One region of the Pseudoalteromonas carrageenovora IAM 12662 genome, then DNA from elsewhere that is predicted to be linked to it. Evidence: predicted binding sites of a transcription regulator. Region 1 holds the regulator's gene; each other region holds the start of a gene.
The links. Region 1 encodes FliA, which starts transcription of late flagellar genes. Its sites were predicted from a motif close to CTAAAGNTNNNNNNNNNNNNGCCGATA; they were not measured.

Region 1 (10,650 bases):
AGTAAATTAGCGAGTCCAACTCCGTAAATTGTCGCTATAAAAGCAGTTGCAACACCTGCGCCCAACATTTGTGGGTCAGTAATAAAAGACATTGCCTGAATTAATCCAAGCACAGCTCCTAAAATCCCAATGGTAGGACTGTAACCTCCCATGGCTTCATAAACACGAGCCGCTTCTAATAAGCGATCACGTTCAAGTAGTAAATCAATTTCGAGTGTGTCGCGCAGCTTTTGCTCTGAACAGCCATCAATCAGTAAGCTTAAACCTTTTGCAGCATAAGCATCTGAGTGTGTTAGTGCTTCGTTTTCAAGCGCTAAGTAACCTTCTTGTCGAGCTTTATGGGACCAGCGCTTAACTTGCTCTATCGCTTCGTCAATATCATAGTGAGGAGCAACAAAAACCCAGCTACTCATATTCAGCATTTTTTTAAATGTACTGGCAGAGGTTTGTAGCATAACCGCACCAATCGTGCCGCCTAAAACAATAATTAATGCAGGCCCATTAAAAAGAGCTGAAACAACGCCACCCTCTAAAGAATAACCAATAGCTATTGCACCAAGCGCGACGACTAACCCAAGTATTGAGAGCTTATCCACACCCAATCTCTCTTTTAATTCTCATAGCAACATCATCAAGTGCTAAATTTTCACTTGCAAGTCCTGCGTTTGCGATCGCTTGTGGCATACCATACACTACGCAACTTTTTTCATCTTGAGCCCAAATTGTGGCACCAGTTTGCTTCAACATCCGCGCACCATCACGCCCATCAGCGCCCATCCCTGTTAAAACAATTGCCAGCACATCACCTTGATAAGCCTTTGCTGCACTAGCAAAAGTAACATCTACACTAGGTTTGTAACTTATGCGTTCGCTATTATCTTCAAATACACGCAGTGTTCTATTTGAGCCGCGCCCTTCAACCATCATTTGTTGACCACCTGGCGCTAAGTAAGCCGTTCCAGGTTGTAAACGATCCCCTTGCTGAGCTTCTTTTACTTTAATTTGGCACAATCCATTTAGACGTGCAGCAAATGCTGGCGTGAACGCAGCAGGCATGTGTTGAATAAGTAAAATTGGGTGAGGAAAATTTGCAGGTAACTGAGTTAAAATAGTTTGTAGTGCAACAGGTCCCCCTGTTGATGTACCTATTGCGACAAGTTGGTAGTGTTTACCACTTGCTCGTATTGACGCATTATTTGAGTGAGCTTTTGCAGGCTCAGCACGTTGAAAGCTTCTATCAGGCTGCTTTACAGTGCTAGCCCCTGAAAAACTAGAGCGTACAGACGTTGCTCTTTCTACTGGTTTACTTGTAGTGATTGGCTTAAACGCTCTTGGCGCCCGCCTTCTTCCTATTTCTTTTACTTTTGTTTGTAGTAACTTAATAGCATCTTCGTTATTACGCGCAATATCTTCGAATTTTTTTGGTAAAAAATCCATTGCTCCAGCATCTAGTGCATCTAGTGTTGCTGTTGCACCATCACGTGTTAGCGACGAAAACATTAATATCGGCGTTGGATTACTCGCCATTATTTCTTTCACAGCACTAATGCCATCAAGCACGGGCATTTCTACATCCATAGTGATCATGTCAGGGCGTAGCTGCGCTGTTTTTTCTACAGCTTCTCTGCCATTTACAGCAAAACCTATAACGTGTATGTCGCTATCTTGTTCAAGTATTTCGCTTACTCTACGGCGAAAAAAGCTTGAATCATCAACAACTAAAACTTTAACGGCCATTTAGCTCTCTTATTAAGTTTATGCGCAGGTAAGTATTCACTACATACCTGCATTATTATTAGCCTGCGTAATGTTTTAACATGCTTGGAACATCAAGAATAAGTGCAATACCACCATCAGAGGTAATTGTAGCGCCTGCCATGCCTGGCGTGCCTTGAAGCAATGCATCAAGCGGCTTAATTACCACTTCCTCTTGGCCTATTAATGAATCGACAACAAAACCAACTTGCTGCGTTCCAATTTGAACAATAACAACATGTCCTTGGGCTTTTCGCTGAGAGCGGTCTGCACCTTTAACTAGCCAATGCTCTAGATAAAATAACGGAATCGCTTTTTTACGCACAATAATTGTTAATTGACCATCAACAACATTTGTCTTAGTTAAATCTAAATGGAATATCTCACTTACCCCAGCCAGTGGTAAGGCAAATGTTTGTGCCCCAACAATAACCATTAGAGTAGGTAAAATAGCTAAAGTTAGAGGAACTTTTATTTCTAAAATAGTGCCTACACCTAGCTCAGACTGTATGCTAACCGAACCATTCAATTGAGTGATTTTAGTTTTTACTACGTCCATCCCTACACCACGGCCAGAAATATCTGAAATTTCTTCTTTGGTAGAAAAACCTGGAGCAAAAATTAGGTTATAAGCTTCAGTGTCAGAAAGTCGACTAGCTTGGTCATGATCGAGAACGCCTTTACTAATCGCTATTTTTTTGAGTTTCTCAGCGTCCATACCTGCACCATCATCTTTAATGGTTAACAAAATATGATCGCCTTCTTGCGATGCAGATAACGTTACATTACCTGTTCGTGGTTTGCCTGCGGCTTCACGGGCGGCTGGCATTTCAATTCCATGATCGACTGAATTACGAACTAAATGCACAAGAGGATCGGCAAGCGCTTCAACTAAGTTTTTATCTAAATCAGTTTCTTCACCAACAAGTTGTAGATTTATATCTTTATTCAAACTACGCGCTAAATCACGAACAACACGAGGGAAACGGCCAAAAACCTTTTTGATTGGCTGCATTCGTGTTTGCATAACCGCACCTTGAATATCAGCAGTTACTACATCAAGATTAGATATTGCTTTGCCCATGGCCTCGCTATCAGAGTTAGTGGCAAGACTCACTAAGCGATTTCGAACAAGTACTAGCTCACCCACCATATTCATAATTTGATCAAGACGCTTAGTATCTACACGTACTGTAGTTTCAGCTGGGGGTGGTGCTGCCTTTTTAGGTGCAGGAGGTGCTTTTGCTGCAGGCTTTTCAGGTGCTTTTTCAACTGGTTTTGATACAAAGGCTTTAGCTGGTTCCGCTTTTTTTACCGGCTCAGGCTGTTTTGCAGCTGGCGGTGAAACAGGCTCAGGTTGTTTTGCAGCTGGTGCGCTTTCTGTCGATTTAGGAGCAGTCCCTTTGCCATGAAGCTCATCAAGAAGCGCTTCAAACTCATCATCACTAATTTCATCATCTGACGATGAACTCACATCGCTTGGTGTTGCTTTAGCATGTTCAACAGGAGCTTGTGCAGTGTTACTTTTTTCTGGTTCTGAGTTTGCTACAGCACCAAAACTACCAACACCATGTAATTCATCTAATAAACTATCGAATTCATCATCTGTTATATCGCCGCTAAAATCAGCACCGCTTGCTGTTGCTTCTTCAGCAATAGGACCTTGTCCTTTACCATGAAGTTCATCAAGCAGGTTTTCAAATTCGTCTTCGGTAATTTCATCTATTTGTGCATCAGCTGCGCTAGGTGCACCACTAAACAATTCATCAAAAGCAAATGGGTCTTCTTCGTCTATATCATTCGCTTCTACAGACTCAGCTTGAGGTTGCTCTGGTTCATTTTGGGATGCTGCACCGGCTAGTTCAGCCTCTGTCGGCGGTAAACCAAGTATATGGAGAGTTTCGAGTAACTGAGGGTCTGCAGGTTCAGGTTTGTCTCTATTTTGAATAGTCGCAAACATTTCGTTAATGGTGTCGAGGGCTTGTAATATAACATCCATCAACTCAGAGTTGACAGTTCGCACTCCTTGACGCAGTAAATCGAATACGTTTTCTGCACCATGACACGCATCAACAAGCTCCGTCATTGCTAAAAAGCCGGCACCACCTTTTACGGTATGAAAACCTCTAAATATAGCATTTAGTAGTTCGGTATCTTCTGGGTTATTTTCCAGCTCAACTAACTGTTCAGATAAAAGCTCTAGGATTTCTCCAGCTTCTACAAGAAAGTCTTGTAAAATATCTTCATCGACTTCAAAGCTCATGCAGTTACTCTCCTCTTAGAAGCCCAAACTTGATAAAAGATCATCGACTTCATCTTGATCAGATACAACATCATTACGTGAATCTTTATCAATAATAGGGCCTTCAGGACCTGCTAAAGTTTGTGTGGCAACTGGTTCTTCTGTTTTTTGTTGTTCTATTATTTCAGCTGTGCTGTCATCTTGTGCAGCAAAGGCTGTTAAAAGATGGAGTAAGCTCTCTTCAACTTCTCTTACAAGTTCTATAACACGACGAATGACCTGTCCGGTTAGATCCTGATAGTCTTGAGCCATTAACACGTTGGTCATTAAGCTCTGTAACTCATCAGTTTTATGATGAGAATTGTTCATAAACTTATCGATGCTATGACACAGCGTCTTAAACTCACCTAACTCAATTTCGCGACTCATTAAGCGATCCCAAGTCGGTTTAATATGAGATATTTCATCTGCTAATTGCTGAGCAATAGGCAAACTTGCTTCAACGGCATCCATTGTTTTATTAGCTGCATTTTCAGTCATTTCCATAACATAATTAAGCCGCTTTTTAGCATCAGGAATAGCGTCGGTAGTTAAGTCAGTTAAACGTGTATCAAGTTCAAAGCTTTTAAGCGCTTCGTGCAATTGACGGGTTAACTTTCCAACTTCAGCAAATAATTCAGATTGCTCTTGTGAAGCGGTTTCTAAAATTAACTGATTGGCTTTCTCTTGCTCACCGTTTTCTAAAAAAACGACGAGTTGTCGAGCTTGTTCTAAAGTTATTTGAGGCGCAGCAGGTGCTGACATAAGCCTCTCCCCCATCATTAACCTAAACGTTCAAATACTTTTTCTAATTTAGTTTTTAATGTTCCAGCCGTAAAAGGCTTCACAATATAACCATTAACGCCAGCTTGAGCTGCTGCAATTATTTGTTCTTTTTTCGCTTCAGCTGTCACCATTAGTACAGGGATATGTTTTAATTTATCATCTGCACGAATCGCTCTTAAAAGGTCAATACCTTGCATTCCCGGCATGTTCCAATCTGTAACCACAAAGTCAAATACTTGATTTTGTAACATAGGCAAAGCTGTAGAACCGTCATCAGCTTCTTGAACGTTAGTGAAGCCTAAGTCACGTAACAGATTTTTAATAATACGTCTCATCGTTGAAAAATCATCAACAACAAGAATTTTCATGTTTTTATCCAAAACATCCTCCAGTGAGGTTTTAACCTTAGTTTACTTACTACTAATTTATCCAGTCATTGATTTTAGCTTTAAGCTTAATCATCGCCTGACCATGTATTTGACTTACACGCGATTCACTTACATCGAGTATATGTCCTATTTCTTTTAAATTCATTTCATCGTTATAGTACAAAGAAAGTACCATTGCATCACGCTCTGGTAATGATTTAATTGCACTAAGCAAAGACTCATTAAACCGTTCATTTTTAACATTATTAAAAGGTTTGTCTAGTGATAAATCTTGCCCTACAGGAGTGATAACATCTTCATCAACTCCAAGATCCTCAATACCTAATACTTTACTTGCGTTAACATCATTTAAAATATGATGGTACTCATTTAACGAAATTTCAAGTTTTTCAGCAACTTCTGTATCTGATGGTTCACGATTTAAGCTACTTTCAAGCTCTGTGATGGCCTCAGCTACTTGCCTACTTTTACGGTGTACTGAGCGAGGGGCCCAATCACCCCGGCGCATTTCATCGAGCATAGCTCCACGAATTCTTATACCTGCGAAGGTTTCAAAACTTGCGCCTTTGGTTGCATCAAAGTTTTTTGAAGCTTCAATTAAACCTATCATTCCTGATTGAATTAAATCATCAAGTTGAACACTTGGCGGTAATCGAGCAATTAGATGGCATGCCACTTTTTTTACAAGCGATGCATGCTTTTCAACAATCACATTTAAGTTTTGTGTTGTTTGATATCCCATAGCTCTATTCACCAATGTTGTCATAATTAGCCGTTTACTAGTTTTTCAATGAAAAACTCTAAATGCCCAGATGGTTGGTTTGGTATTGGCCATTTAACTGCTTTTGTTGCCAGCGTTTTAAATGCAAGGGCTGCTGGCGAATTCGGAAAGAGTTCTACAATTACTTTTTGGCGACGCGTTGATTTACGCATATTTTCATCATATGGAACGGTGGCAACAAGCTCCATTGAAATATCTAAAAACCGATCCGTTACTTTAGATAGCTTTGCAAATAACTCTTGGCCTTCTCGCATACTGCGGACCATATTTGCAACAATTTTAAATTTATAAACACCATGCTCACGGCTTAATACTTTAATTAACGCATATGCATCAGTTATTGATGTTGGCTCATCACAAACAACAACCATGACATCTTGTGCAGCTCGAGAAAAACTTAGCACCATGTCAGAAATACCGGCGGCAGTATCTACAATTAAAATATCAAATTCAGTGTTGAGTTCACTAAAAGCACGAATTAAACCAGCGTGCTCTGAAGGCGATAGTTCGACCATACTCTGCGAACCCGACGTAGCAGGTACAATTTTTATTCCTGCAGGGCCTTCAACTAAAATTTCATCCAGCTCGCATTCGCCAGATAAAACATGTGACAAGTTGCGCTCTACGCGCAAACCAAGCATCACATCACAATTTGCTAAGCCTAAGTCGGCATCAAGCACTAATACTCGATTACCTTGCTGCCCTAATGCAATAGCAGTATTTAGAGAAACGTTTGTTTTCCCTACTCCACCTTTACCACCAGTAACAGCGATAACTTTTACGCCGTTGTTATTGTTTTGACTCATTTTGCGCAGGCCGCTTGCTTGATCTAATACTGTGTTAATCATACATCCCTACTGTGCTTGGCGCCACTGCTTGGTGCCTTGAATGTTGTGCTTTTGTTCTTTTTAAATACAATTGCTCAGCCTTTTTAACTAGTTTCTCAGCATTTGCAACTCGAATATCTTCTGGTACTCGTTGCCCGTTAGTAAGATACCCTATTGGAAGGCGATTTTGAATCGCAATACTAATAATCTCACCCAAACTTAAAGACTCGTCTAACTTGGTGAAAATACAACCACTTAACTGTACTTTTTTAAAGTGACGTACGGTTTCTTGTAGTACATTAATTTGTGCTGTTGCACTTAATACTAAATAACTACGAATATCAACGCGTTGATTACGCATTAATGTATTTAACTGCTCAGTTAAACGCAAGTCTCGCTGGCTCATACCTGCTGTATCAATTAATACTAGACGCTTATTACGTAAATGATATAAAACTTCAGCTAATTCATTAGCATCTTTTACTTGTTTAACTCCACAACCAATGATTCGTCCGTATGTGGCAAGCTGCTCATAAGCACCAATTCTGTAAGTGTCAGTTGTAATTAATGCGACTTTATCAGCACCATATTTTTGAGCGCCTAAAGCTGCAAGTTTAGCAACCGTTGTTGTTTTACCTACGCCTGTTGGGCCAACTAACGCATAAACACCACCTTGGCGAAGTATCTCGTTGTTAGTTGTTTGCATTTGATCTTCGACCATAGTTAATAATGCTTTCCAACCTTGTTGGCGAGATACATCGTCAGGCACAAAACAAGCCATTTGCTGAGCGACTTCTTTATCTATACCCATACCAACTAAACGGTCAACCATACACGCACGTGTTGGATCGCGACGCGCCATATCTTGTTGCATTAAACCCGATACTTGATGCTCAAGTAATTGACGAATTGCGTTCATTTCCTCGCGCATATTTGTCATTTCTTCGCTTTCATTATTTTTAGTTTGTGGGCGAGAATTTACAGGCGCTTCTAAATCATCAAAATCACGGTCTAAGTCGTCAAAACCTAAGCTATCAGCTTGCGTATGCGGACGCTGCGGGGCTACATCATCACGTGCAAACATATTATTGGTAGGACGCGCTTTAGCGACTGGCTCTTGGTAGTTGTCGGTAGTATCAATACCCGATTGTGAAAACATTGAAGCAAGCTCTGGAGAACGAGGACGTGGAGACTGGCGCTCTAATAACGCTTGTAAGCTGTCTGCAACTTTTGCTTGAGGCTCTGGTTTAGCACGCTGAGGCTCTGGTTTTACAAAATTATGCATACTTTGTTGTGGTGCTTGAGCACGTGTATTTTGAGCTGTTTGAGGCTGCGAAGCTACTTTAGGGGCTGCCTTGTCATAATCAACCGCTGCTACAATTTCAACACCGTTAGCAAGCTTCTTATTTGACATAATAACCGCATCAACACCTAACTCTTCTTTAACTTCTTTAAGTGCTGTGCGCATATCTTTAGCGAAAAAACGTTTAATTTTCATGGTTTAACCCCTGTTAAAATCTTATTGTTGGCCTACCGAGCTTACAATCTTGATCTGTCTTTCATCTGGTACCTCTTGATAAGACATCACCCTTAAACCAGGTATTGTGTACTTAACAAAACGAGATAACACAGTGCGTAACATTCCTGACGTTAGCAATATCGAAGGTTCACCAGCCATTTCTTGATTTTGATGCGCTTCGGTTAATGACACTTGAAGTCGCTCTGCAAGTCCTGGCTCTATACCGGCACCTTCGTCGCCTGCATTTTGCAATGACTGATGCAACATCTGTTCCAACTCGGGCGCCAAGGTTATGACAGGGATTTCTGATGACATACCCACTGCGTCTTGAACAATCAATCTACGCAGAGAAATGCGCACGGCAGCCGTTAAAACATCAGGGTCTTGGCTTCGCGGGCCATATTCAACAAGGGTTTGTACAATTGAGCGCATATCGCGAATAGCGACACCTTCGTTTAGTAAATTTTGCAGTACTTTTACAATTACAGTCAATGGCAATACATCTGGCACTAGCCCTTCAACTAAGCGAGGGTGGCTTTTAGCAAGCATATCAAGTAGGTTTTGAACCTCTTCGTGACCAAGTAATAATGCAGCGCTATTTGTAAGTAATTGGCTTATATGCGTCGCAACAACGGTGGCTGAATCAACAACGGTGTAACCAAGAGATTGAGCTTCATCTTTTTGATCGGGCTTAATCCAAACAGCATCAAGTCCAAATGCAGGGTCTTTTGTGTCTACACCTTTAATTGGCCCAAATACTTGACCTGGATTTATAGCAAGTTCGTCACCATGCTTAAGCTCACTTTCACCGGTAGAAACACCCATCAAGGTTATTCTGTAAGCGTTTGGATCTAGCTCTAAATTATCGCGAATATGCACAGGCGGCACTAAAAAACCAAGCTCTTGAGAAAGCTTTTTACGCACCCCTTTAATTCGATTTAGTAGCTCGCCGCCTTGCGACTGATCAACCAATGGAATTAATCTGTAACCGACTTCTAGCCCTATAACGTCAATTTGTTGTACGTCATCCCAACCAAGCTCTTTTTGCTCTTGTTTATTAGCAACGCCTGTTGCTGCATTATTTCCATTAGCAGCGGCTTCAGCCTCTAAAGCGGCTGCTTTTAATTTACTTTGTTGTGTGTAATACGCTACATAGCCTAATAAACCACCTAGGCTCAAAAAGGCTAAGTGAGGCATACCGGGTACAAGCCCCATTACAATTAAAATACCTGATGCAATAAATAATGACTTTTCGTTACCAAGTTGCTTCTTAAATTGGTCGCCCATATTAAGCGATTCATTTTGACGCGTTACAACAATTGCGGTACCAATTGAAAGTAGTAAAGAAGGAAGCTGAGCAACTAGGCCATCGCCAATAGTAAGTAATGTATACACTTCCATCGCATTGCCAAAACTCATATTGTGTTGGATCATACCTACAAATAAGCCACCAACAATATTGATGATTAATATAACAATACCTGCAATTGCATCGCCTTTAACAAATTTACTAGCACCATCCATAGAACCGTAAAAATCAGCTTCGCGAGTAACTTCTTCACGGCGATCTCGCGCTTGCTCGGCACTAATAAAACCAGCATTCAAGTCTGCATCAATAGCCATTTGCTTACCCGGCATAGCATCAAGGGTAAAACGTGCTGACACTTCAGATATGCGCCCTGCACCTTTGGTAATTACTACAAAGTTAATAATAATCAGAATTAAAAACACCACTAAACCAACGGCGTAATTTCCGCCAATAACCACCGAGCCAAAAGCCTCAATTACTTTACCTGCAGAATCCCCCCCGTTATGTCCTTCAAGTAATACTACACGTGTACTGGCAACATTTAGGGCTAATCGCATTATGGTTGCAATAAGTAACACGGCCGGAAACATACCAAATTCAACGGGCTTCATTGTATAAACAGTCACAAGCAGAACAACTAACGCAAGTGCTATATTGAACGAAAAGAGTATATCGAGAAGAAAAGGTGGGAGCGGTAAAATAACCATACCAAGCGCAGCTAACACCAACAGTGGTGTTCCTACGCCTTTGGCGTACTCTTTTTTATCTTTATTAAGTTGTTGTAATACAGCTTTAAAATCCATAAATCTACAATTTCAAAAAATTGACACTGCGCTGAAATTGCAATAACTATTCCAAGTTATAACCTTAACGACTAATACTTGTAAGCATCTGGAATTGGGAGTTTTTTGTTGAGTGGAACAGGACGTTTACCACGCCCTTTATTAAAGCGTTTAAGCTGAAATACATACGCCAAAACTTGCGCAACAGCGGTAAATAATTG
Region 2 (10,650 bases), 230 kb from region 1:
CGCCCAAACTAAATAACGATAAATATAAATGTCATCAAACGCTCTTAGGCTTGAAGCAGTTAGGTTACCAAAGAGGAAAAAAGCTGCGGTAAGTAGTACAAATCGAAAGGCTAGTCGATCTTTAAATACAAAAAATATAAAAATAGCCGGGCTTAGCATTAAAACCCAGCTTTTACTTAAAATACTGACAATATACAAAAACCATTCAGGCAAAATACTCTGCCCTATTTTGTTTTTGTATCGTCATCAGTACCATCACCATTACCCGGCATGTCGCAATATTTATTGATTATTTTCACAGGCACTCCATTACATATGTTAAGGAAATGTACTGTAAGCTAAAATGATGAAATTGCCAAGATACTTAGGCAATTAAGTACCTTAAATTAAAACAAACATAATGAGATATAACACAAAGCAATAACTTATCGCACATCAATAGGATCAGACTCTTTAGCCTTACCTTGCAAGATTGATATTTCTACTCGACGGTTTCTTCGGCGATCTTCATTTGAATCGTTTGGAACAAGTGGGCGAGTATCGGCACGCCCTACTACCATCATCCGGTTTTTATCAAACCCTTGCACTGTTTGCAGCTCGCTTGCGACTGCTACAGCACGCTTTGACGATAAGTCCCAATTATTAATATATAACTCATTTGAAACCTGAAAATCGTCGGTATGTCCCGAAACAGTAATTTCGCCAGGTACATCTTTTAACAGCACACCAATATCTTGAATGATAGGTTTAAACTTAGGTTGTAAAAATGCACTCCCTGAGGGAAATGAGCCATTTTCACGAATACGAATAATAATTTGCTGCCCTAAAGATTCAAGCTCTATTGCACCATCTATAATTTGCTTTTCGAGTTGTTGCGCTATTTTCTTAACTAACTCATTTGTTTGCTCTTGATCGGCCGCTGAAGTTGCTTGCTCTGACGATTGTTCTTGCGAAGTGCTACGCGACTCCCCTCCGCGTTTATCTCCTCGCTGCTCTTGCCTACCACCGGCTGAGCTTTCATCACCTGCTTGAAACTCAAGCATTTGCTGGGTCATTTCTACAGTTTGTTGTTGAATGGTTTCTATAGGGGTTGGCTCTGGTTTACCTGGGGTAAATTCCATGGCAATAACAGACGTGCCTTTGGGGATATCTTTTACTTCTATTTTATTTTGCACACCAAATGCAAACTTCATCGAGCCTGCTATTTGTTTAAATTTAAGTACATCCATTTCTGAAAACGCAAGCAAGAGTACAAAGAAGCACATTAATAATGACATTAAATCGGCAAAAGTTCCCATCCAAGCAGGTAAACCTGGTGGTGGGCATTTGCACTCTTGATCAGACATGATTACTCCTCGGTATCTACTTTACGTTTAGATTCAGCTAAGTAGTTTTTCAAAATACCTTCAATTACTTTTGGGTTTTGACCATCTTGGATACCTAAAATTGCATCCAAAATTAAACGTTGGTTCATTGCTTCTTCGTCTTTACGTAGTTCGAGTTTTACCTGAATTGGAATTGCTACAACGTTTGCTAAAAACGCACCATATAAAGTAGTTAATAGTGCTACAGCCATTGCGGGTCCAATTGCTTTAGGGTCGTCCATGTTAGATAACATTGCAACCAAGCCAATGAGTGTACCAATCATGCCCATAGCAGGTGCTATATCAGCAAGTGACTTAAATAAACCCGCGCCCATTTCATGACGGGTAGTGGTTAAAGAAATATCTTTTTGAAGTGTTGCACGCACAACATCAGCATCATGCCCATCAACAAGCATATCTACGCCTTTGCGCATAAATGGATTGGGAATTTCGGCTTCTTCAAGGGCTAAAAAACCACCTTTACGTGCTGAATCAGCAAGTTCTACTGCTTTTTCTATTAGCTCTTCAGGGGATTCTATTTTAAACATGAATGCCTTACCAACTACTTTACCTATGCCTAAAAATTGTGACATGGTGAAGTTTGATAAAACAATAAACAGTGAGCCGCCAAAAACAATGACACTTGAAGGAGCATCGGCAAACATAGCCATTTCACCGCTACTACTCATAAACATAGACATGACAATTAAGCCAATTGCGCCTAGGATCCCGATTATGGTTGCTAAATCCACATTTCCTCCAGAGGTTTCATGTTCAGTGCCTTATTATAAACTTTTATTATTATCTGCTTATCGGCAACATACTGAATTGCTTAAGCCATTTTTATAAATAAACATAAAAAGCAGCCTTTAGCACTATTTTAGATCAAGTTATATGTGCAACCTAATTTATTAACCATTAAGAGTGCTATTAAGCCTTTATCAATGCAATTAAATATAATTTAACGCCATAAAGGTAAAAAACCAATATCATCCTTTGACCTAGTTTAGCATTCCCCCTAAAATTGACCCCTAAATTTATTATGTAAGCTGAAATAAAGATGGCGACTAAAAAACCTGAAAACTTAAGTTTCGAACAAGCACTAGAAGAATTATCGACAATTGTTAGTGATATGGAACAAGGTGATTTGTCGCTTGAGCAATCGCTTAAACAATTTGAACGTGGAATTGCATTAGCGAGTGCTTCATCAGGAAAATTACAGCAAGCAGAGCAAAAAGTATCAATTTTGATGGGTAACAGCGAAAAGTCAGCACTTACAAACTTTGATAACGATATGGAATAGTTGTGAGCATTAAAGATTATATTGAATGTGCTCAAAAAGATGTAGTAGCTACTTTACAACAACATTTTGACCAACCTCTCGATACAGAGCAAACAATAAAAAGTGCCACAGAGTATGGGTTATTTAATGGTGGCAAAAGACTACGCCCATTTTTAGTGTACGCCACAGGCGAAATGCTCGGTGCTAAAAAGCAAGATTTGGACATATTGGCAGGCGCTATTGAATGTATTCATAGCTACTCACTTGTTCATGATGATTTACCTGCGATGGATGATGACGATTTACGTCGTGGTCGCCCTACTTGCCATATTGAGTTTGGCGAAGCGCACGCAATTTTAGCTGGTGATGCACTACAAACCCTCGCCTTTGAGTTAATAGCAAGCCATGAATTTACATGCTCTTCGCAAACACAGATAAAAATGATTGCTCAACTAGCTAAAGCATCTGGCCTTGAGGGCATGGTGGGCGGACAATCTTTAGATATTGCAGCAACAGATAAAGCAGTTACCGTTCAAGAGCTTGAACGTATACATAAACTAAAAACGGGTGCGCTCATTAATTGTGCGATTACACTTGGTGCATTGTGTAGCGAAAATGCAGACAAACAAACTTTAGAAAACTTAAGCATTTTTGGGTATGCTATAGGGCTGGCATTTCAAGTACACGACGATATTTTAGATGTTGAAGGCGATACTATTATTTTAGGTAAGCCACAAGGGTCAGATATCGCCGCGAATAAAGCGACATATCCGGCGTTATTAGGTATGCTAGGCGCTAAAGAAAAGGCGCAAAACTTAATACAACAAGCACATGAAGCGCTTGCAAAAATAGATGCCGACACAACACATCTTGCGTCGCTAGCAAATTACCTTATTGAGCGTGACCACTAATAACCGCTTTAGCGTATTGCAATTAGCACTGACATTATTACTCAACATTAATTACTCATAAACGCTTTGTGTTAATTAATGTTAGCGAAGGATATATATAAAACCATGACACTTGATAGTAGCAAGTATCCATTACTTAATTTGGTTGACGAACCAGCACAGCTGCGTGATTTAGCGCAAGATAAACTTCCTGCTTTTAGCAACGAGCTGCGCGATTACTTACTCAACTCAGTATCGCAAAGTAGCGGTCATTTAGCGTCTGGTTTAGGAACAGTTGAGCTAACTGTTGCACTACATTATGTTTATAACACACCAGAAGATCGCGTTGTATGGGATGTAGGACATCAAGCTTACCCACATAAAATATTAACTGGTCGTCGTGATTTAATGCACACCATTCGTCAAAAAGATGGCCTGCACCCTTTCCCGTTTAGAGATGAAAGCGAATACGATACTTTTAGTGTGGGCCATTCAAGTACCTCTATTTCAGCGGCATTAGGTATGTCTATTGCAGCTAAAAAAGAAGGCGCAGGACGTAAAACAGTTGCAGTTATTGGCGATGGTGCTATTACTGCGGGCATGGCCTTTGAAGCTATGAACCACTTAGGTGACGTAAAGTCAGACATGCTTATTATTTTAAATGATAACGAAATGTCGATTTCTGAAAACGTAGGTGCACTTACTAATCACTTTGCACGTATTTTATCAGGTAGCTTTTATACTAATATTCGTGAAGGTAGTAAAAAGTTACTCTCTGGTGTACCGCCAGTCAAAGAGCTTGCCAGCAGAATGGAAGAGCACCTTAAAGGTATGGTTATACCTGGTACTTTTTTTGAAGAATTAGGCCTTAATTACATTGGCCCAATTGATGGGCACGATGTAAACATGCTCGTAGATACGCTTCGTAATATGCGTAATTTAAAAGGCCCGCAATTACTGCATATAAAAACACAAAAAGGTAAAGGTTATAAGCCAGCAGAAGCGGATCCTATTGGCTATCATGGCGTACCAAAGTTCGACCCAAGCACATCATGTTTACCTAAATCTAAACCTGGCGCAGCAACCTTTTCAAAAGTGTTTGGTGATTGGCTGTGCGATATGGCAGAGCAAGACAGTAAGCTGATGGCAATAACACCTGCTATGCGCGAAGGCTCGGGCATGGTGCGCTTTTCAAAAGAGCACCCAGAGCAATACTTTGACGTAGCTATAGCCGAGCAACACGCAGTAACACTTGCCGCCGGCTTAGCCTGTGAAGGTTTAAAGCCTGTTGTTGCTATTTACTCAAGTTTTTTACAGCGTGCATACGATCAGCTCATTCACGATGTAGCCCTACAAAACTTACCGGTGCTATTTGCAATTGACCGTGCAGGCATCGTTGGTGCTGACGGTGAAACCCACCAAGGTGCTTACGACTTAAGCTTTATGCGCTGTATACCTAATATGGTTATTATGGCCCCTAGCGATACTAACGAATGCCGCCAAATGTTGTACACCGGTTATAAAGCAAATTGCCCTGTAGCTGTACGCTACCCTCGCGGAAGTGCCGGTACTGCAGATATTCAAAGCGATATGCAGCTTATCGAAATAGGTAAAGCAGACACAATTAAGCAAGGTGCTAAAATTGCTATTTTGTCATTTGGCACATTGCTTGATAACGCACAACTTGCAGCGAATGAATTAAACGCAACGCTTGTTAACATGCGTTTTATTAAACCGCTTGATACAACGCTTTTAAATGAGCTTGCTCAAAGCCACGATGTAATAGTTACCCTAGAGGATAATGCTATTTATGGTGGTGCAGGCTCCGCAGTTAATGAATACTTGGCAAGTATTAAAGCCCGCATTCACGTACTTAATTTAGGTATTCCTGATGAATTTATTAAGCACGGTACACAAGCGCAAATGCATGATGAAATGGGCTTAGGTGAGCAAGGTATTTTAAGTTCAATTAAGTCGTTTATTGCTTAAGCTATTTACTTAGTTTATTAAAAAGGAGCCTCAAGGCTCCTTTTTTTGTTTTTAATTTTAACTTTTTTGCATCCAGTTTCATTTTATAGCCGTTATTGATATGAGGTTAACATGTAAATAATCGGTTCCGCTTAGTCTATGCCTTATGAGCAAGCGCGTTATTTACCTACATTTGATGGAATATTTAAAAGGTAGAAATGATGAATAAAGCTAATTTAACAACTCATTCAGCACAAAAAAACACACTTAAACACACGCTTAGTTTTTCAGCTTTAACACTTGCAGTATTAATCGGCATTACAGGCTGTAGCTCAGACGATGGTGAAAACGGTGTAGATGGTATTGCAGGCACCGATGGACAAAACGGGTCCGACGGTACAAATGGCAACCCTGGCTTTGCATCAGCCACATTTATTTTGGCAAACAATGGCGAGAGCAATACAGGCACTATCGATGTAATTAACCAAAGCGCCTCTAAACTAAAAACCTTTAATACAACAGCTAACGAAGGCGTTGCATTTGATAGCTTAGGTAATTTATTGCAAGCAAGCGACAGCGAAAATGGCAGTATTAAAACTATATGTCAGCTTGCAAACCGTAGTGACGGCGCAACCTATACAGCTAATACAGATCGCGAAATAACAGGTACTAACACAACATTGGTAAATCCTAAAGGAATAGCTGTAGCACAAAAGAGTGGGCTTGTTTTTATTGCTGACTTTGGCGCTATGCAAGTAACGACTTTTGGCGCTACAGCCGCGGGCGATACAGCCCCTTTAGGCACAACCATTACAGAAGCGGCACCGTGGGATGTTGATTATGATGAATCTAACGACCGCCTTTATGTAGCACTAACAAATGGTGATGTAGCCGTTTACGATAATTTTGTTGGTGGTGAATTTGCCGCAATGCCAAGCCGCACAATTACCCCTAGTAATAATGATGGCACGCAAATTTCTGTAAATATTCACGGCATTGTTTATGACTCAAATACTAATAAACTTGTTTTGTCTGATGTAGGGAGTGCCTCAGACGCAACCGATGGTTCGTTATTTGTAATTAATAATGCTTCAACTGCTGAGGGCTTAGTAAGCGTTGCACGAAGTATTGCCGGTCCAGCAACAATGCTTGGTAACCCAGTTGATATTAGCCTTGAAGGTAGTGACTTACGTGTAGCTGAAAAATCAAATGATGCTGTTCTTGTGTTCAGCAATATATTTTCAGGTGAAAGCGGCGATATCACTCCTGATTTAGTTACCTCAACAATTAAACCTGAGTCAATTACTAAACTGGGTATACAAAATGAGATGGCTGACATTTCAGATAGTGATACCGCTAATATGGCGCTGCTAGGTGTTGCTGTAAGTAGTAATCCGGGCACTGCAGGTGAAACAACTGGGCAAATTAGTCGATTAAGCTCACAACTTAACACAGAAATTGGCAACTATAATGCGAGTCAAACCATCGAGAGTGTAACTTTTGATAAAGCGGGTAATAGTTATACAACGTTCGATAACAGTACAACCTCAATTGGCGGTATTGTTATTTCAAATAAAGTGGCAATAAACAGAGATGGGCAAACTTATAATACGAGCCAAGACAGCATTATTACTGGTTCGAATACAGGCCTTGTATCTCCTAAAGGTCTTGATGTGGCTTCTGATAGCGGTATGATTTTAGTTGCAGAAAATAATGCAGATACTCCAAGTATTTCAATATTTTCAACTTGCACCACAGGGGATGCAAGCCCATTAATGACGCTTACGTTTGCAAATGATGCTCGCCCTTGGGATGTTGATTACGATGTAAACACTGATCGAGTTTTTGTAGCACTAACAAATGGAACCGTTGCTGTATTTGACGAAGTTAAAAGCAAACTAATGGCTGGTAGTACTAATATTGCAGTTGAGGATAGGCTTATAACGCCAGCAAATGCAGGCACAGCACTAGCAGCACCAAGCAACATACACGGCATCGACTACGACTCGCTAAGTAGCTCGCTAATACTCTCTGATGTTGGTAGCGCAGCAGTTGCTGACGATGGCAAAATATACGTATTGAATAACGTAGCAACGGCATCGGGCTTGGTAAACATAAGTACCACTATTAGCGGTCCAAATACCCTACTGGGTAACCCTGTTGATATTATGTATACCGGAACAGATTTATACGTAGCTGAGAAGTCAAATAACGTGGTTATGCGATTTAATAATATTTTAAGCAGTTCAGGCGGTGATATAAGCGCCGATACCAGTACGGCATTTACAGCCCCAGAGTCGGTTGCAATATTACCAGCTTGGCTTAACAAATAGAGTTAACCTTACCATGCCTGACCAATAACCTTGGTCGGGCATTATCGCATCCACACTTTTATATCTGCCAAGCCATTACTTTGTAAAATACCTAATTGCTGATCAACATTAGAGTTTTGTTCAAATTCAAATGCATCTAGTTGCTCATCAAAAGTAATATTAGCCACGCCATCACCACCGCGTTTTTTAACTTGATGAAGCGCTATATCTGCCAAGTTAATAGAGGTTTCCCAGCTAATTACCTGCCCGCCTAATAACGGTAATGGATAAAATGACCAACCAATCGACGCCGTAATGCTCGTTGTTTTACCATTAGGTAATTGAAACGAATTACTGGCTATAAATTTACATAAGTCAGATGCGTAACTGTCTATTTTATTACACTTAAAATCACGTAGTAATAATAAAAACTCATCACCACTCCAACGCGCTACATAATCAGAGCCCTGAGTACGGGCGTTTAACAATGCCGCCATTTGCTGTAAACAACTGTCTCCCGCAATGGGACCATAAGCATCGTTTATACGGCTAAAGTTATCAAAGTTAATAATCACTAACACCAGCGATTTCCCCTGAGCTTGTAGCGATTGCGAGTTGCGCTGAAAGTGCTCTATATCTTTAGGGAGCTGATCGAACAAAAAGCGACGACTACGAAGCCCTGTAAGCTCATCTGAGTGACTAACTAATTTGAGCTGTGAGTTTACTTGCCCAAGTTTATCGTTAGCTTGACGAAGCTCCAATGTACGCTCTGTAATAAGCCCCTCGAGAACTTCTTGCTTTCTGCGCTCTTGCGCTCTAAACACACAAAATACTAAGTAAATTAATAAAACAAAGCCACTGGTAATTAACAGCCTAAAGTAAATGGTTTCATCAAAGCGCTCTGGCACTGTAAAGCCATATTCAGCTTCTTGTGCTTTAGTCCAATCCTCACCTTGGCGTTTAGCTTCTAACTGAAACAAAAACGAGCCAGCCGGTAAGTTTGTATAGATAGCTTCTCGGCGAGTATTTGCATAACGCCAATCACTGTCTAAGCCTGTTAGCTTATATCTAAATTCAATACTATTAGGAGCATAGTAATCAATGGCGGTATAAGTAAGGGTTATATCACGCTCATCTGTTTCAAGTGATGGCTTTTTACCAAGCGCAGCCGTAGTTAAATTACGAAGCGGCGTTGTGATAGTTTCTATTTTGGGTTTTATTGCAAGCAGGCCAAAAAGCTCTACATTTTTAGGTATTTCTACTACACCTTGCAAGCTAGGATACCAAATAGAGCTTCCTGTATCGGCCACCGCATCGTGACCAAGTCCACTACAACACTGATTAGCCTTGCCATCTAATTGGCGATCAAAAGATGAAATAACCTCTTCAACTTTTAAATTTTTAATATCTGTTTTAAATTGATCAACAGGCATTCTATAAACGCCCTTCATTGTACTAACCCAAACATGCTTTAGGGTTTCGTCGTACTCTAAACTAAATATAGACCCATACGGTAAACCATTGGCAGCATCAAGTTGTCTCCATTGGCCCTGCGTACTTCTATAAAAAAGGCCATCGTTTAGCGAGCCAATTAAAATACCTACACCATCAATATGCAGCACGCTGGTTACGTATGCGCTTTCGAGTGTGGTTTGGTCGCCTATTTTTTCGATACCGCGGTCAGTAAAGTAATATGCTCCTTTACTTGTACCAATTACACCAAAATTTGTTTTATCTAATACATAGGTAATAAACTTACTACCTAAGAATGCGTTATAAGCAAAAGGAGTTAAGCCAGCATAATTTAAGCGATACAAACCACGCCCTGTGCCTATCCAAAATCCGCCCTTACTCGAGCGACTAATTGCAAACACCGGATTATCACGAAGCGCACGCCCAGGTACGGTATAAAGAGTATTGTTTTCAAAAACAAATAACCCACGCCCTGTCGCTATGTATAAACGGTCTCCATCAAATTGTAAGTCATGAACGGAAGCGCGCCCGTACTTACTACTTGGTAATAAATTAATAAAACTTTTATCTAAATCAAAATAACCAATGCCACTTTTATTAGCCACCCATAGTTTTCCATCTGGTGCTTGGCTTATAGCCATAACCGATTCGGTCATTTGCGATACCGCAGAATGCCTTTCTACACGCCCTTCATGAGCAAGCCATAAACCTTCACTAAAGCTTGCAAGCCACACGTTATTTTTGTCATCTCTAAATATGTCTGCAAACCATATACTTTGATCAAGCTGACTTGGCTCTACCCATTGCCACTCACCCGTTTTGTCTCTAAATAATAAGCGCCCATAAGTCGAAATCCATAAGCCACCATCGGTATCACTCATAAATTTATAAACGGCAGAGTTATTCGTATTAGGTAATGGAAATGGTCGTAACTCGTCATCTAAATCTAAAAAGTAAGCCCCTAGCTCAGAAGCTAAGTATAAATTTCCATTTAAAAAAGAAAGGTCGTGAACAATCGTTTGTGCTAACCGCTCTGGTAGCGATATTTTCGCAGTAAGTTCTAAGCGTAGTTTAGAAAAATCAGAGGAGCTTTTAGTTAGGCGTAATAAGTGGCGATCATTAACCAGCCAAATACCTTCAGGAGAAAGCGCCATTTTGCTTACAGAGCCAACTATTTGAGTAATTACGGTTGCATTAACAATAGGCAAAGGCCCATTTACTTGAGTACGTAAATCAACTTGCCCTCTATCAACGTAATACAAGCCATTGGCGGCTATCCATATGCTGCCTTTAGAGTCTTCAAGTATGTCTCTTACAGGGCCTTTAATATTAAATTCTTGTGCTGCAAATGTAGCCGGGTT
Region 3 (10,650 bases), 1.2 Mb from region 1:
GCTCTTGGCTATTTACTAAACCCCAGAAAGCAAAAAACCCGTTACATTGCTGTAACGGGTTTCTCTTATTTGAAGCCTGGTAATGTCCTACTTTCACATAGCAAATGCTACACTATCATCGGCGCTGTTTCGTTTCACTACTGAGTTCGGCATGGAGTCAGGTGGGTCCAAAACGCTATTGTCACCAAGCAAATTTGGTGCAAAGGATTAATGACAAGCACGTAGTGCTGCTTTTCCTTTGCGCAAGGTGCCTCTACTTTAACGCTACGCGCTAAGAGTCACCTCATAAATTTGGAAAATATCTGATAATATTTTTTAATTCTTTAAGTAATATCTACTTTAGTTATTAACTTCTGTCGCTTCACTGTCACAAAACGCGTTTGGCGTTGTATGGTTAAGCCTCACGGGTAATTAGTACAAGTTAGCTTAATGGCTCACACCACTTCCACATCTTGCCTATCAACGTTGTAGTCTTCAACGGCCCTTCAGAGACTTTAAAAGTCTAGTGAGAAATCATCTCGAGGCCTGCTTCGCGCTTAGATGCTTTCAGCGCTTATCAGTTCCGAACGTAGCTACCGGGCAATGCCATTGGCATGACAACCCGAACACCAGCGGTTCGTTCACTCCGGTCCTCTCGTACTAGGAGCAACCCCTCTCAATTCTCAAACGCCCACGGCAGATAGGGACCGAACTGTCTCACGACGTTCTAAACCCAGCTCGCGTACCACTTTAAATGGCGAACAGCCATACCCTTGGGACCGACTTCAGCCCCAGGATGTGATGAGCCGACATCGAGGTGCCAAACACCGCCGTCGATATGAACTCTTGGGCGGTATCAGCCTGTTATCCCCGGAGTACCTTTTATCCGTTGAGCGATGGCCCTTCCATTCAGAACCACCGGATCACTATGACCTACTTTCGTACCTGCTCGACGTGTCTGTCTCGCAGTTAAGCTGGCTTCTACCATTACACTAACCGTACGATGTCCGACCGTACTTAGCCAACCTTCGTGCTCCTCCGTTACTCTTTGGGAGGAGACCGCCCCAGTCAAACTACCCACCAGGCACTGTCCGTAACCCCGATTCAGGGGCCAACGTTAGAACATCAAAACTACAAGGGTGGTATTTCAAGGACGACTCCAACAAAACTAGCGTCTCATCTTCAAAGTCTCCCACCTATCCTACACATGTAGGTTCAATGTTCAGTGCCAAGCTGTAGTAAAGGTTCACGGGGTCTTTCCGTCTAGCCGCGGGTACACAGCATCTTCACTGCGATTTCAATTTCACTGAGTCTCGGGTGGAGACAGCGTGGCCATGGTTACACCATTCGTGCAGGTCGGAACTTACCCGACAAGGAATTTCGCTACCTTAGGACCGTTATAGTTACGGCCGCCGTTTACCGGGGCTTCGATCAAGAGCTTCTCCCTAAGGATAACCCCATCAATTAACCTTCCGGCACCGGGCAGGTGTCACACCGTATACGTCATCTTGCGATTTTGCACAGTGCTGTGTTTTTAATAAACAGTCCCAGCCACCTGGTCACTGCGGCTCCCGTCCGCTTAGAGAGCAAGTCTCATCACAGATAGGAGCGTACCTTCTCCCGAAGTTACGGTACGATTTTGCCTAGTTCCTTCACCCGAGTTCTCTCAAGCGCCTTAGTATTCTCTACCTGACCACCTGTGTCGGTTTGGGGTACGATTCGGTATAATCTGAAGCTTAGAGGCTTTTCCTGGAAGTATGGCATCAACAACTTCATCACCTTGGTGACTCGTCTCGTGTCTCAGGTTTAATGTTCGTCCGGATTTACCTAAACAAACGCCCTACTCACTTTCACATGGACAACCATCGCCATGCTTGCTTAGCCTTCTCCGTCCCCCCATCGCAATTATACCAAGTACGGAAATATTAATCCGTTTCCCATCGACTACGCCTTTCGGCCTCGCCTTAGGGGTCGACTTACCCTACCCTGATTAACATGGGATAGGAACCCTTGGTCTTCCGGCGTGCGGGTTTTTCACCCGCATTATCGTTACTCATGTCAGCATTCGCACTTCTGATACCTCCAGCATGCCTCCCGGCACACCTTCAACGGCTTACAGAACGCTCCCCTACCACTCAACGTAAACGTTGAATCCGCAGCTTCGGTGCATAGTTTAGCCCCGTTACATCTTCCGCGCAGACCGACTCGACCAGTGAGCTATTACGCTTTCTTTAAAGGATGGCTGCTTCTAAGCCAACCTCCTGGCTGTCTGGGCCTTTCCACATCGTTTCCCACTTAACTATGACTTTGGGACCTTAGCTGGCGGTCTGGGTTGTTTCCCTCTTCACGACGGACGTTAGCACCCGCCGTGTGTCTCCCGGATATTACTTTACGGTATTCGGAGTTTGCAAAGGGTTGGTAAGTCGGGATGACCCCCTAGCCTTAACAGTGCTCTACCCCCGTAAGTATTCGTCCGAGGCTCTACCTAAATAGATTTCGGGGAGAACCAGCTATCTCCCGGTTTGATTAGCCTTTCACTCCTAGCCACAAGTCATCCCCTAACTTTTCAACGTTAGTGGGTTCGGTCCTCCAGTTGATGTTACTCAACCTTCAACCTGCTCATGGCTAGATCACCGGGTTTCGGGTCTATACCTTGCAACTAATCGCCCAGTTAAGACTCGGTTTCCCTACGGCTACCCTATACGGTTAACCTCGCTACAAAATATAAGTCGCTGACCCATTATACAAAAGGTACGCAGTCACCTAACAAGTAGGCTCCTACTGCTTGTACGTACACGGTTTCAGGTTCTATTTCACTCCCCTCACAGGGGTTCTTTTCGCCTTTCCCTCACGGTACTGGTTCACTATCGGTCAGTTGGGAGTATTTAGCCTTAGATGATGGTCCACCTATATTCAGTCAAAGTTTCACGTGCTCCGACCTACTCGATTTCACTTAAAATGTCTTTTCATGTACGGGACTATCACCCTGTATCGTGGCACTTTCCAGAGCCTTCCATTAACACATAATAAGCTTAAGGGCTGTTCCGATTTCGCTCGCCGCTACTTTCGGAATCTCGGTTGATTTCTTTTCCTACGGGTACTTAGATGTTTCAGTTCTCCGCGTTCGCCTCGTTAACCTATGTATTCAGTTAACGATACCTGCAAGCAGGTGGGTTTCCCCATTCGGAAATCCTAGTCTCAAGCGCTTTTTACTAGCTTGACTAGGCTTATCGCAAGTTAATACGTCCTTCATCGCCTCCAACTGCCAAGGCATCCACCGTGTACGCTTAGTCACTTAACCATACAACCCAAACGGGTCTTTGTTAGTGACAGTTTAACTTCGCCAGAAGTTAATATTGAATACTAAAGTAGATACCAATCAATCAACTCAAAGAGTGATTAAATGGCACTGAATGATACTGCTATCATTCTTTTTTACTTTTGAAAACTCTTGATAAATACGAATATTTATCAGAATTTTATTATCAGCTTTTCCAAATTTTTAAAGAGCAGAGAATCAAAAACTTCTCAAAATTAAACACACTCTATTCTCAGGCGATTTTGCTGCCCGATAAAGAATATTTATTTTTAAGAAGTAAAGTGGTGGAGCTAAGCAGGATCGAACTGCTGACCTCCTGCGTGCAAGGCAGGCGCTCTCCCAGCTGAGCTATAGCCCCACATATGCTGGTCTTACTGTTTGTATACCGACTTCATTTTAAGCTTAGTGATAAGATTAAGAAGAAGTGGTGGGTCTGAGTAGATTTGAACTACCGACCTCACCCTTATCAGGGGTGCGCTCTAACCAGCTGAGCTACAGACCCAAACAATAAGTGTTGTTCTCTTTACAATTAACAATCATCTGTGTGGACACTACGAACAAATAAGTTCTAAATCGTATAAGGAGGTGATCCAGCCCCAGGTTCCCCTAGGGCTACCTTGTTACGACTTCACCCCAGTCATGAATCACTCCGTGGTAAACGTCCTCCCGAGGGTTAGACTATCTACTTCTGGAGCAACCCACTCCCATGGTGTGACGGGCGGTGTGTACAAGGCCCGGGAACGTATTCACCGCGTCATTCTGATACGCGATTACTAGCGATTCCGACTTCATGGAGTCGAGTTGCAGACTCCAATCCGGACTACGACGCACTTTAAGTGATTCGCTTACTCTCGCGAGTTCGCAGCACTCTGTATGCGCCATTGTAGCACGTGTGTAGCCCTACACGTAAGGGCCATGATGACTTGACGTCGTCCCCACCTTCCTCCGGTTTATCACCGGCAGTCTCCTTAGAGTTCTCAGCATTACCTGCTAGCAACTAAGGATAGGGGTTGCGCTCGTTGCGGGACTTAACCCAACATCTCACAACACGAGCTGACGACAGCCATGCAGCACCTGTATCAGAGTTCCCGAAGGCACCAAACCATCTCTGGTAAGTTCTCTGTATGTCAAGTGTAGGTAAGGTTCTTCGCGTTGCATCGAATTAAACCACATGCTCCACCGCTTGTGCGGGCCCCCGTCAATTCATTTGAGTTTTAACCTTGCGGCCGTACTCCCCAGGCGGTCTACTTAATGCGTTAGCTTTGAAAAACAGAACCGAGGTTCCGAGCTTCTAGTAGACATCGTTTACGGCGTGGACTACCAGGGTATCTAATCCTGTTTGCTCCCCACGCTTTCGTACATGAGCGTCAGTGTTGACCCAGGTGGCTGCCTTCGCCATCGGTATTCCTTCAGATCTCTACGCATTTCACCGCTACACCTGAAATTCTACCACCCTCTATCACACTCTAGTTTGCCAGTTCGAAATGCAGTTCCCAGGTTGAGCCCGGGGCTTTCACATCTCGCTTAACAAACCGCCTGCGTACGCTTTACGCCCAGTAATTCCGATTAACGCTCGCACCCTCCGTATTACCGCGGCTGCTGGCACGGAGTTAGCCGGTGCTTCTTCTGTCAGTAACGTCACAGCTAGCAGGTATTAACTACTAACCTTTCCTCCTGACTGAAAGTGCTTTACAACCCGAAGGCCTTCTTCACACACGCGGCATGGCTGCATCAGGCTTGCGCCCATTGTGCAATATTCCCCACTGCTGCCTCCCGTAGGAGTCTGGACCGTGTCTCAGTTCCAGTGTGGCTGATCATCCTCTCAAACCAGCTAGGGATCGTTGCCTTGGTGAGCCATTACCTCACCAACTAGCTAATCCCACTTGGGCCAATCTAAAGGCGAGAGCCGAAGCCCCCTTTGGTCCGTAGACATTATGCGGTATTAGCAGTCGTTTCCAACTGTTGTCCCCCACCTCAAGGCATGTTCCCAAGCATTACTCACCCGTCCGCCGCTCGTCAGCAAAGTAGCAAGCTACTTTCTGTTACCGCTCGACTTGCATGTGTTAGGCCTGCCGCCAGCGTTCAATCTGAGCCATGATCAAACTCTTCAATTAAAAAGTTTTATGTCTTTCGACAGCTCAATGAATTCTGAATTTATTTAATATCTTTCGATATTGAATTGACTGTGCTGAATAACTACCTAAGTAATTATTCTGTTGGTCACTCAGTTTCAATTGAGACTCTAATTTGTTTGCCTCGCTACCGAAGTAGGTTGGCTGTTAGAACTCAATCTGCACGAGTGCCCACACAGATGATTGCTTTATATTGTTAAAGAACGTTTTGAGTCGCTTTAGCGCCTCAAGGGATGCGAATAATACACCCTTTATTTTTCGAGTCAACACTTTGTTTTAAACTTTCTTTTTAGAAGATTCAAAAACGAAGTTTTATTTAACTCTCTGAGCCGCTGCTGCCTTGCTATGCATCGGCGTTTCCCGTCTCAGTGGGGTCGCATTATAGGGAGATCCAAAAACAGATCAACCCTTTTTTTAGATCTTTTTACTGTTCGAACAAAAATACAACAAAACACGGTAAAACCTCATCAAAACAGCCATAAGCTGATGCTTTTTTACACTCTTCTTTATTATTTAATACAAATATCATTGCTATGTTCAATTAAGACGTTAAGATAGCAAGTTCACAATGTTAAATTAATGTTTATTTCCTGTTTATTGGTAGATCTAAAATGAAATTACCCGATCAAAAATCTTTTATCTTCTCTGTTATTCTTGCTGTAGTTGGTTTTGTTATTGTTGAATTTGCTTTAGGCAGCTTAGCTTTAAGCCCTGCACTACTATTTGGTGCTGGTTTATTAATAGGTGCGATTGCTATTGCAGCAATGTCATCTGAAGGTGTTGAAGAAACCGAAGTTAAAACAAAAACACTTTATGTTGGCAATCTACCTTATCGTGCAAACGAAGGTGTGGTTCGTGCTTTGTTTGAAGAACAAGGTAAAGTGTTTAACGTACGCCTATTAAAGGATAAAAATACAGGCAAGCGTCGTGGCTTTGGTTTTGTTGAAATGGCGCAGGCAGATGCAGATAATGCAATTGCTAAGCTTAACGACAGTGAGTTTCAGCAACGTACTTTAAAAGTACGCGAAGCAAAACAAAAACAAGAAGATGATTCTAGTGCTCTTCGCACTGAGACGGATCAATCAGTGTAACTAGTTTTATCGCTAGTTTATCACTATTAATATCAGCCGTTGCATAGTAATGCAGCGGCTTTTTTATGTCTGAAGGTTTTTTTGCTAGAAGGTTTGATTGAGCCAATAAAAAATGAACTCTATTTGCTATAGCTTGACCTGAATCTAACAACTGTACATCTCCCTTGAAGTACTCCCTAATAGGGTTGGCTAATATAGGGAAATGCGTACAGCCTAATACAAGCACGTCAGTATTTTTATCTACTTTTAGGCTATCAAGCTCTTGATGGAGTTTGAGCATGTCTAAGGCTTGTGTGTAAAAATACTGCTCAGCTAAAGCAACCAACTTAACGCTGCTATATAAGTTAACCGTTACATTACGTGCGTGTTCAGTAATTAAAGTTTTTGTATATCGACTTGTGACTGTAGCAGGTGTTGCCAATAGCGCTATGTGATTAGTACGAGTAAGCTCTGCTGCAGGCTTTATTGCAGGTACTACACCCACAATAGGAATAGAGGTTATTTTACGAACAGCACTCAGTGCCGAAGTTGAAGCCGTATTACACGCTATAACAATTAAATCAACACTCAACTTATTGCTATTAATAAAATGGATTAATGAATATAAGCGATTAATGATTGTTTGTTGGGACTGCGCTCCGTAGGGAAGTAGTGCGTTATCCATAAAATAACTGTACTGAGCATCAGGAATGCTTTGCTTTATATGCTCAAGTACAGTGGTGCCACCAATACCTGAATCAAAAACCATTATATGCGCTGACAAACAACTGTTCCCACTAAACGTTAAGAACGGCAGTTTGCCATGAGGTATTTATAAAAGAAAGTAGTTTAACTTTGCTGAGTTTCTAAATCAGCGAGATCGTCTGCCGCTGTGTTTAACTGATTTAAATTTTCAAACATCGATTTAGTGTAATCAACTAGCTTATCGATTTCTTGTTGATCTTGGTTTAACCATTGTAAGATCCCAGCAAGTTGATTTTGTAAGCCTAACTCACCTGCTTTTTCAAAAGCATTTTTTAGATCATCGTTAAAAGGTGCTAATGTATCAGCCACTTCTTTTTCTGGAGCAGGCTTATACTCTTCGTAGCTCTTAACAGTTGCGACCGTTTTTGTTTGACGTAAATCCATAGAAAAAGCCACCAGCTGTTCACTACCTAAACTTAACTCTTGCGCTTGTTCAAATGCTTTATCTAAATCGCCACCAAAAAATGTTGAGCTTACATTTTGTAAGTCTTCCATCATCGCATTAATTGCATCTTGCTCTTGTTCGTTTAATTCACCATTAACCGACATTGAAAAAGACACCTGGCGAGATTGCGATGACGAACTTACATATGATTCGCTATCATTGGTTCTGCTATAACCGCTAGCTGATTGGGACTCGTATGCATCGGCAAAGCTTATGCTTACTTCATCACCTTCGGCAGTTGTAAACTTGTACTGAGCATCACTGCTCATACTTACATATTGGCCTTGGCTTATACTTACACTGGCAGGTTGAGGATTAAATAACGATTCCTCCAATGTATCTATACCGTCGAAGATACCCTCTTGTGATTTTTTAATGCCTTCTTCCATGTCGTCATTAAAAATACCAGTGCCTTTAAGTTCTTCAACGGCATCATCAATACCCATTTGTACTCCTTTGCGCGCTTCGCCAAGCATATTCTTAAGCTTGTCATCGTCAGCGCCGTTTGCTTTTGCCTTATTAACGGCGCCACTGACAAAGTCGAGTACATTTTTTACTATTTCATCAAAATCAAATAGTGATTTCTCTGCTTTTTTTTCTTGAACGGGTAAGCCTAGTTGCTCAGCCATTTTATCGCCGAGTACTTTTGCAGCAAGCTCTCTACCTCGTTGTTGATAGTTATCTTGAGGAGACTCAATTGTAGGCTGCTGAATATCAGCCTTATTATTGAATTTATTGACATTACTGTTTGGCGTAAAGTTATAGTTACCTATTTTCATAAACTGTCTCCTATGCGTGCGTAGCTCTTTATCGGCCAGCGCAAATAAAACTAAAGTTAAGCGAGCAAAAAAACACCATTAACTCTAACCAAAACTAGACAAATACACAGCGCACCCTACAATAACGCCGATAAACAGATCTTAGATAAGGTAGTAGCGTTAATGGCAGTTATTAAAATAGATACCACACAGTACCAAGCGCAATTAAGTGAAAAAGAGCAGCGTATAAGTGCACAGTTTCGACGTTTTGGTGTGGAGCAGCTAGAAGTATTTAGCTCAGAGCCAACTAACTACCGCCAACGCGCAGAGTTTAGAGTATGGCACGATGGCGACGATCTGTTCCATATTATGTTTGATCAACAAACAAAAGAAAAAATTCGCGTAGATACATTTGATCCTGCGGCACCTCTTGTAGGTGAAATCATGCAAGTGATGATTGAAAATCTTAAACCATGTGAGATTTTACGCCGCAAGCTATTTCAAATAGATTACCTATCAACCCTAAGCGGTGAAATTTTAGTGAGCCTGCTTTATCACAAACCACTAGATGAGCAGTGGCTAACTGAAATAAAAGCACTTAAAGAAAAACTAAGCAGCAAGTACAAAATTGATTTTATTGGCCGTGCCCGCAAACAAAAAGAAGTACTTGGTGATGACTTTGTTACTGAGCGTTTAACTGTTAACGGCCAAGAGCTTATTTACCAACAAGTTGAAAACAGCTTTACTCAGCCAAATGCTAAAGTAAATATTAATATGCTTGAATGGGCGCAAGACTTATGTAAACCACTTAAAAATGATTTATTAGAGCTTTATTGCGGTAACGGTAACTTTTCTATTGCACTGGCGGGTTCTTTTAATAAAGTACTAGCAACTGAAATATCTAAATCGTCTGTTCACTCTGCTCAGTATAACATTGCCAAAAACAATGTAGATAATCTCGATATTATACGTATGTCGAGCGAAGAGTTTACTCAAGCAATGAATGGTGAGCGTACTTTCTCTCGTTTAGAGGGCATAGATTTAAAAAGCTACGACTGCCAAACCATATTAGTTGATCCACCGCGCGCAGGCATGGATGAGTTAACGTGTGATTTAGTGGCTAATTACGAAAATATAATTTATATATCGTGTAATCCAGAAACCCTTGAGCGTGATCTTGATCATTTAACTCGTACGCATAACGTTAAGCGCTTTGCGATATTTGATCAGTTCCCTTATACGCATCACATAGAATCAGGTGTTTTCTTACAGCGTAAATAGCCAACCAAAATTAAAGTGCCAGTACTTTTATAAGTGCTGGTATTTGTTCTTCACTAAACACTTGAATCCCATTCTTCATAAATAATGCTGCAGTTAAACCTAGACCTTCGATTTATACTCCGCGATGCTTTCCATCATATATTGTATTTCGTCCATAAGAAGGGCTCGATTCTTTAAGTAGAGCAAAACGAACTTTATTCTTTTTACAAACTTCTAGCGCTATATTAGCCCCAGTTTGAAATTGCTCTGTAACATCCTCTCCTGAATTAGTAATTACTCTCCCCTGTATTATTTCAGCAGGAGCTCTAGGAGTAGATAGCCCACCTGCAACTTCAGGACAAAAGGATACTATTTTCTTATTACTTTGCCATACCCGTAATTGTGGATGCTGTAATGTTTGTCCTTTTCCATCATAACGAACAGGCTGCCCTAGCAAGCAACTCGATACTAATATTTTTTCCATTGCTACATCCTTATAAAGCAAAAAAGCTCCCTGAGGAGCTTTTTTAGTTTTAGCTAAATTTATTTGCTAGCTAGATAATTAATCAGTTTACCAATGTCTTCTGGCTCAGTAATACCCGACTCTCGGCCAAGGTTTAATTTGTACTTACCATTTACAATAAATGTAGGTACGCCACGTAGTGCGCCTTTTTCTTTAAAGTAGTCTTGATCGCGTTTCATTTTAGAGCTTAGCGTACGTACCGAGAAGCTTTTGAAAAGCTTATCAAACTTATCGCCATCTACACCTTGTGCTACAAATATATCTTTTACATCAGCAAGCTCATTAAACTTAGCGCGCTTGGTATGAATGTGATTAAAAATTGCAGAAACAATTTTATCTTTTTGTGGAAGCACTTCAGCTGTCGCTAGCGCTTGGCTCATCATTTGTTGATTTTCTGGG

Region 2: the regulator FliA is predicted to act here: its motif matches at 2,175-2,201, upstream of pomA (flagellar motor protein PomA).
Region 3: the regulator FliA is predicted to act here: its motif matches at 8,519-8,545, upstream of ALFOR1_RS01375 (DUF5610 domain-containing protein).

What each region holds. Positions count from the first base shown of each region.
Region 1 is NZ_LT965928.1:2,650,444-2,661,093, forward strand. Features, by position in the region: gene ALFOR1_RS12020 (flagellar motor protein) at 1-596, opposite strand, end outside; gene ALFOR1_RS12025 (protein-glutamate methylesterase/protein-glutamine glutaminase) at 589-1,737, opposite strand; gene ALFOR1_RS12030 (chemotaxis protein CheA) at 1,796-4,018, opposite strand; gene ALFOR1_RS12035 (protein phosphatase CheZ) at 4,034-4,801, opposite strand; gene cheY (chemotaxis response regulator CheY) at 4,819-5,202, opposite strand; gene ALFOR1_RS12045 (RNA polymerase sigma factor FliA) at 5,243-5,953, opposite strand; gene ALFOR1_RS12050 (MinD/ParA family ATP-binding protein) at 5,980-6,840, opposite strand; gene flhF (flagellar biosynthesis protein FlhF) at 6,833-8,317, opposite strand; gene flhA (flagellar biosynthesis protein FlhA) at 8,339-10,450, opposite strand; gene flhB (flagellar biosynthesis protein FlhB) at 10,522-10,650, opposite strand, start outside.
Region 2 is NZ_LT965928.1:2,876,830-2,887,479, forward strand. Features, by position in the region: gene ALFOR1_RS13015 (hypothetical protein) at 1-213, opposite strand, end outside; gene ALFOR1_RS13020 (flagellar motor protein MotB) at 426-1,346, opposite strand; gene pomA (flagellar motor protein PomA) at 1,349-2,116, opposite strand; gene ALFOR1_RS13030 (exodeoxyribonuclease VII small subunit) at 2,425-2,667, shown strand; gene ispA ((2E,6E)-farnesyl diphosphate synthase) at 2,670-3,557, shown strand; gene dxs (1-deoxy-D-xylulose-5-phosphate synthase) at 3,663-5,525, shown strand; gene ALFOR1_RS13045 (hypothetical protein) at 5,726-7,837, shown strand; gene ALFOR1_RS13050 (ligand-binding sensor domain-containing diguanylate cyclase) at 7,879-10,650, opposite strand, start outside.
Region 3 is NZ_LT965928.1:272,782-283,431, reverse strand. Features, by position in the region: rRNA gene rrf (5S ribosomal RNA) at 75-189, opposite strand; rRNA gene ALFOR1_RS01405 (23S ribosomal RNA) at 391-3,280, opposite strand; tRNA gene ALFOR1_RS01400 (tRNA-Ala) at 3,581-3,656, opposite strand; tRNA gene ALFOR1_RS01395 (tRNA-Ile) at 3,724-3,800, opposite strand; rRNA gene ALFOR1_RS01390 (16S ribosomal RNA) at 3,877-5,412, opposite strand; gene ALFOR1_RS01385 (RNA recognition motif domain-containing protein) at 6,042-6,521, shown strand; gene murI (glutamate racemase) at 6,484-7,284, opposite strand; gene ALFOR1_RS01375 (DUF5610 domain-containing protein) at 7,350-8,489, opposite strand; gene trmA (tRNA (uridine(54)-C5)-methyltransferase TrmA) at 8,652-9,749, shown strand; partial or broken gene ALFOR1_RS01365 (DUF523 domain-containing protein) at 9,760-10,212, opposite strand; gene ALFOR1_RS01360 (thiol:disulfide interchange protein DsbA/DsbL) at 10,272-10,650, opposite strand, start outside.